DNA from 2 places in the Haloimpatiens massiliensis genome. Region 1 is predicted to be linked to the other one. Evidence: riboswitches for the same ligand, from Rfam matches in the RefSeq annotation. Region 1 holds a riboswitch; the other holds the start of a gene.
What was found. A riboswitch is a leader RNA that binds a small molecule or an ion and turns the genes downstream of it on or off. The one in region 1 is predicted to bind thiamine pyrophosphate.
Positions count from the first base shown of each region.

Region 2: it holds a riboswitch for thiamine pyrophosphate, as region 1 does, so the genes downstream of both, thiT (energy-coupled thiamine transporter ThiT) here and thiS (sulfur carrier protein ThiS) in region 1, are expected to answer to the same signal.

Region 1 is NZ_LT854640.1:1,226,301-1,229,737, forward strand. Features, by position in the region: gene C1715_RS14030 (thiazole synthase) at 1-557, opposite strand, end outside; gene thiF (sulfur carrier protein ThiS adenylyltransferase ThiF) at 577-1,380, opposite strand; gene thiS (sulfur carrier protein ThiS) at 1,383-1,577, opposite strand; TPP riboswitch at 1,672-1,781, opposite strand; gene C1715_RS19845 (methyltransferase) at 2,219-2,674, shown strand; gene C1715_RS14050 (SIR2 family protein) at 3,344-3,437, opposite strand, start outside.
Region 2 is NZ_LT854640.1:473,583-477,019, reverse strand. Features, by position in the region: gene C1715_RS10395 (SDR family oxidoreductase) at 1-835, opposite strand, end outside; gene thiT (energy-coupled thiamine transporter ThiT) at 1,170-1,823, opposite strand; TPP riboswitch at 1,970-2,072, opposite strand; gene C1715_RS10385 (ECF transporter S component) at 2,154-2,729, opposite strand; gene lgt (prolipoprotein diacylglyceryl transferase) at 2,892-3,437, opposite strand, start outside.

The DNA of each region.
Region 1 (3,437 bases):
CCTACACCTGCATCTACTATAATAGGAACTTTTATTTCTTCTATAAGTATTCTTATTAATTCACCTGTTCTAATTCCCCTATTACTTCCTATAGGTGCTCCCAATGGCATAACTGCCGCTGCTCCAACATCTACTAATCTTTTTGCAGCCATCAAATCAGGACTCATATAAGGAAGTACTACAAAGCCTTCTTTACTTAATACTTCTGTAGCTTTAATAGTTTCTTGATTGTCAGGAAGTAAATATTTATTATCCGATATAACCTCTATTTTAACCCAATTTCCACAGCCCATAGCTTTTCCAAGCCTAGCTATTCTTATAGCTTCTTCTGCAGTTCTTGCTCCTGAAGTATTAGGAAGTAATATTACATCTTTAGGTATACATTCTATAATATTTTCCCCTCTTGAATTTAAATCTACTCTTCTTATAGCCGTAGTTACCACTTGAGTTTGTGACTTTTCTATTACTTTAGGTATAACTTTTGTGGAAGGAAACTTTCCAGTTCCAACAAATAATCTACTTTCTAATTCCACTCCACCTATAATTAATTTTTCCATAATACACATCTCCTCATATTTAACAATCATTTTCACCTAACAAAATTCTAATTATCATATTTGCTTGATGATTTGCTGCAATAGCAGTCCTTGGAGCCATAAGTCCACAGCCTATCTTTGCTTCAGATTCTAAGTCTCCTACCATATAAAAATTTTTCATAACTCTCTTTGTCTTTATTAAATTTGAACTAAAATAACCTGCCATACCCGATGCAGCTACAACAGTTTTTTCTCCGTCCAAAAGTATGGTATTAACTATTTCTGCCTTGTTAATAGGATTATCCAAAGCTTCTGCCACAATACTTGCATCATCAAAGCATTTAACTACATTGTTTTTATCCAAATATAAATCTTTCGTTACAACTTCCACAAAGGGATTTATGTTGCCTATTATAGCTTTTATAGCTTGGGTTTTCTTCATACCTATGTGTTCTATGAAATACTGCTGCCTATTTAAGTTACTAGGTTCCACCACATCAAAATCTACTAATATAAGTTTACCAATACCCATTCTTGCTAAAGATACGGCTATATTAGATCCTAGTCCCCCAAGCCCTGCTATACCAATAGATGCCTTTTTAATTTTTTCATGCACCCCAGGAGTATGTCTGGAAGTTAATAAACATTCAATTTCTTCTTTGTCTGGCATCTGTCCTTTATTTATAAAAAATAAATTATCCCCTTCTTTTAGTTCATAATTCTTATCTAAAGGAAATCCATTTAAAATACATATGTCTCCTTTATAATTAAATATCTTTTTTAATTCAAAAGCTGTAATATTTTCATGAACTTCAATTTTCCTTCCATTAAAAAAAATCTTCAATTTTAACCCCCACCTACAAAAGCTACAATTTCAACTTTATCTTCTTTGCTTAATATCCTATCTTTAAACTTATCTCTGTCCAATATCTCCATGTTTATTTCTACAACAACTTTTTCCCTGGAAATATTCAGTTCTTCAAGCATTTTTTCCACTGTAATGCCTTGCTTAAAATCCAGTTCTTTTCCATTTACTATCATTTTTACACCTCCTACCGCTTCAATATATTTAGCCTTTGTATCTCTTTTTTTATAAAACAAAAAAAGATACAAATCCGCAGGAAATGTATCTAAAATACCTCAATAAAAGCATTCCCTACGTTGGTTCTAACCAAATCAGGTTCCTAGGGTCAGAGATAACATCTCTTTCTCAGCCTGTCATTACAGGATCCCCTTGCTTGCATATTAAATTTTACATATATATCATAACACTTTTTTCTATTTAGGTAAATAAAATTATTGTAAATGTTGAATTATAATAGATAACCTTGATATAATTGCATTTGCATATAGTATAGAAAAGGGGTGATATAATGAATAAATCAAGTATAAACAAATCAAAGCTTTTCTTCATGGGGTTAGAAAGCAGATTTTAAGAAAACTCTTCTATATTTAAAAAAATAAGTACAAATTTTAAAACTGGTTTAAAAGAATTTAAAGGCCTAGGCATTTATAAGGATAATAAAATTCAATATAATTTCAACGGAATTACAAAACTTCAAAGTTTAAAGAAAATTTTACAGAACATATGTGTAGATGCTGAAAGCTATGAAGCTCTAGAATTTATATATAGCGAGAGAGGCACAAATATACTAATATCTGCTGACCATAAAAATGTAACCATGAAAAATATAGAAGTTAATGAATCTTCTAAAGAACCTAATACTAGAACTAAGGTTTCTAAAAAAGATTCCTGCTCAGAACATCACGGTTTCCAAGGAACTTCAACGTTTTTAAATAGAGACTATTATATTAAAGTTGGAAAAGCAGATAGTTTATTAAAAGAAATAAATATAATGACAAAAGACAGCAAAATTAAAAATGACAAAATAAGAAAATATAATCAAATAGATCACTATGTTGAACTTTTAGATAGTATATTTGATAAACTAGATAGGAATAACAAAAAAGGTATCACTATATTAGACTGCGGCTGCGGTAAATCCTACTTATCCTTTGTATTAAATTACTATTTAACTGAAGTAAAAAAATTAAAATGTCATTTCATAGGACTTGATTATTCTAAAAAGGATGATTTTCCTCCACTACGTTACGGAAAATCTTTAATTTATAAATAGAAAACCGCCAATAATATTTTTTAGGCGTAGCCTTTCGTTTAAGCCCTAATTCCCGATTATTAATAATATTTTGTCTAATCGGGAGATATAATTAGTTACTTTAGATTAGAAACTAATGAATAACCAATTATTAAAAATAAGATATTGAATAAAATTTAATATCTTTTGTAGCAATACACCGCCTTGTATAAATCTTAGCTTTAATATTTAGGCTGGCTGTCGCCAATAAAAGATTTTTAAAGGCTTTAAAAAAAACTATAATTATTCCATTAATGACATAATTATATTTTTTATTATCAAATTATTATATTTATATACTTTTTATTTAATTAAAGATTTTCTGTAGCATAGCGGAGGAAAATCATCCTTTAGTTAGCTGTCTCCCTCCTTTGATAACTTATGCATGAACCGAAAAATCTGTCTTTAAGGTAACAATAAATATATTTTTTAAGACTATTGAGCTAGCCTTAGAAATTCTTTGTTTTCAAATTTCAATACCCGTTAAGAAGCTTTCATGTTTGAGCGCCGTTAGAAGCGAGTTTGAAAGCTTTAGGGGATTGAAATTTGAAAACATTAGAATTTCTTGGCGTATTGCGAACAGTCTTAAAAAATATATTTATTGTGGACTTAAAGACAGATTTTTCTTGCAGAACTTGCTTCTCAATATTCTTACTTTACGAATTCTTCAAGACAACTACATAAAATTATTGGTTTATTGTAATGTAGTATCCTCTTAACGTCCTCTATTGCAGTGGTATTGGGG
Region 2 (3,437 bases), 750 kb from region 1:
TAGTTAGCCCATCTCTAGTAGAAGTAAATTTTATACCATATTTCTCTATTTTTTTTGTATTTAATCGTATATCTCTAGGAAAATCTTTATATTTTTCTTCATCTTTTATAAGTATCTCATTCACTCTATTACTCAATCCCATTTCCGTTAATATATATTTTACTACTTCATATCTGCTCATAGAATTATAGCTTCCCATATGGTAGGTATCATACGGTAATTGGAATACTCTTTTAAAATTTTCTACCATTTCAAAAACATAAGTCATACCTCTGAATTCATTTGCAGATGCATATATTTTTTCTCCTTTTAGTAAAGAAACCACTGTTTCCCAAAGTATGTTTGATGAAATGCTTAAATTTTTTTCTGGCATACCAAACAACCATGTAAATCTTACTATCCACAATTCATCTATTATATCCTTTAACAACCTTTCTGCTTCTAATTTATTTTTACCATACACAGTATTTGGCACTGGTCTATGTCCTTCATCATAAGGCCCATTTTCTATATTTCCATTAAATACTTGTTCAGAACTTATAAATACAAGTTTTGCTCCTACCTCTTTACACGCCTTAGCCACATTAACAGCTCCATCTACATTTATTTTTTGAGCTATTTCTGGATGCTCATTACAAAAGTCCGTAACTGCTATAGCTGCAGCATGTATAACATAATCTGGTTTAAACTCTTTAAAAACCTGCATTACTTTTATATCATCTGTTATATCTAAATCCTCTCTTCCTGTAGACAATATTTTATATTCATTTTTATATCTTTCATAAAATCTTGTACAAAAAAATCCATGTCCTCCAGTTAATAATATCTTTTTCACTGAACACTCACCTACCTATTATTTTTTATTTATTTTGTGATTATCCTACAAAAAATATTAAATTACTTGAATTATGAAAACAACTAAAAAATATACTTTATTCACCAATTTTCTATTGATAGTTTTCATAAAGAACATTACTTCGTATAAAAATTATAGCATATAGTTAATTATGCTTTAATAGTAAACTTATAAAATTATAGTTCCAAAACATAAACAAAGTTCTAAGTTCAAATGAAATTTTAACTTCATCTGAAACTTAGAACTTGTTATAAATAGACTTATCTACTCTTATTAACCTATTTGATAAAAGAAACTCATTAAAAGCTTTCTATTAATACAACGAACTTGCAATTTGTGTTTTTATTCTTTTCACAGGAATTATAGCTAAAATTACAACAGCTATTATAGCCTCTGGAAGTAAATACGTTCCATTATATAATATGGAGTAAACCCATACATTTTGACCTTCTGCAGCCGAAGAAAAGAAAACAACTCCTGATAACACGTGACATATGAATCTTAACCCTATGCCCACTAATCCACCAATAAAAATATTATTTTTAAAATATCCTGCAAAGCCTAAAACTCCAAAAGCTAAAACATAGTCTAGTATAAGCTGTACTGGATGTACCACATATGGTCCTAAAATTAAATCAATTACGCCAAATATCACTCCTGCTAAACATCCCACTTTAGTACCATAAATATAAGCTATGAATATAATAGGAATCATGGAACCTAAAGTTACAGAACCTCCCATAGGCATTTTCATTATCCTAAACATTTTTAGTACAGTGGCTATAGCCACAGCCATAGATACATGAAGCATAATTTTTGTAGTTAATTTAGCTTTATTCATATGTATAATTACTGCAATTAAAATTATTATGGCTATTATGCTTATGTATATAACTGGATCTGAAGAAACTGTACTCAAAGCTTCCCCAAACTTTGGAGATTTAAATTTAAAATTAAACCAATTCATTAATAATTCCTCCTTCTATATTTTATTTTAACCTAATAAGTATTATTTAAATAAAATTCATTTATTATTATAATTTTAGATTAAATACTAATAACTTCATATATAACATAAAAAAATAAATACTGCTGAAAAACAGTATTTACTAACAATATCATATGCTGCTTTCCTACGCTGGCATTATCCAGATCAGGTATAAGGGATAGGATTAGCAAAATCCATCTCAGCTTTTAAGCACCCCTAGCACTCTATTCAAATTTCGATTTAATTATACACCATCTATAGTCATAATACAAATATGCTCAAAATCAAATTTACAAATTAACGTTAGAACTATTTTCTTTTGATATTTAACTTTCCTTGTAGTAATTTAATCAATGGTACTGCAATTAATATCCCTACAGTAACCTGTCCTATATTATTTGGAATACTTGCAAGTCCTAAAGCTAAAGCTTCACTATAAGTATCAACCTTAAACAATACAAATTTAACTAAAATTATCTTTGCTACAAAATATCCAAATACCATCCATGCACCTGCTACTACAAAGGCAAATATATTATTGATCATATTTTTACCTTCGTAATTTCCCCTATATGCAATTGTTGTAGCAATCAATGCCATTATGCCTTTTATTACAAACGTAAAAGGTACATAATATGCATAGCCAGATAATAAATCCGCCAAACTCATTCCTATAGCAGATGTTATAGCTCCTTTTTTTCTTCCGAATAAAATAGCTGCAAAGAATATCATACTATCTCCTAAATGGTCATATCCAATACCCATTACTGTTGGAATTTTTATAGACATAGTTGCTACACATATTATTGCAGTCATAAGAGCCATTTGTGTAAGTTCAATTGCCTTTGAACTACTGGTTTCATTTCTTACAATATTTTGTTTCATTACAGTTCCCCCCAATACTATATTTTAACTATAAGCTTTCTATATACTTACATAATATAATAAATAATTGGCAAAGGAAAATGTATGGATACGCTTTTTTCAATTATTAAAAGTTTTACATTATAAAAGTCTTATAATAATGTACTATTATATTTTTTCTTTTTATTTTTTCGTATTTGATAAAGACCTCTGTGAAATAATAAAAATTATCCAAATCATAATACCAATTAAACTAATAAATTGAGCAACTCTTATATTTCCTATCATAAGACTGTCCGTCCTTAACCCTTCAATTAAAAATCTTCCTATAGAATATAAACCAATGTATGTGAAAAATACTACTCCATTTTTTTTGCTTTTTCTTAATAAAATCATCAATATTAAAAATATTAGTAAATCCCATATAGATTCATACAAAAATGTAGGATGATAATATATCCTCTCTATATTCATACCTTTTTGGATAAACTCAGGAAATTGCTTTATAAAATCATAGCTAACAGGTCCGCCATGTGCTTCTCCATTAAAAAAATTTCCCCATCTACCTATAGATTGAGCCAATATAACAGATGGAAACGCTACATCCGCAAATTTAATAAAACTAATTTTTTTTCTTTTTGTGTATATTAATGCAGCAACTACTGAAAAAATAATTCCTCCATGGATAGCAAGTCCACCTTGCCTTATATTAAATGCATCCATAAGATT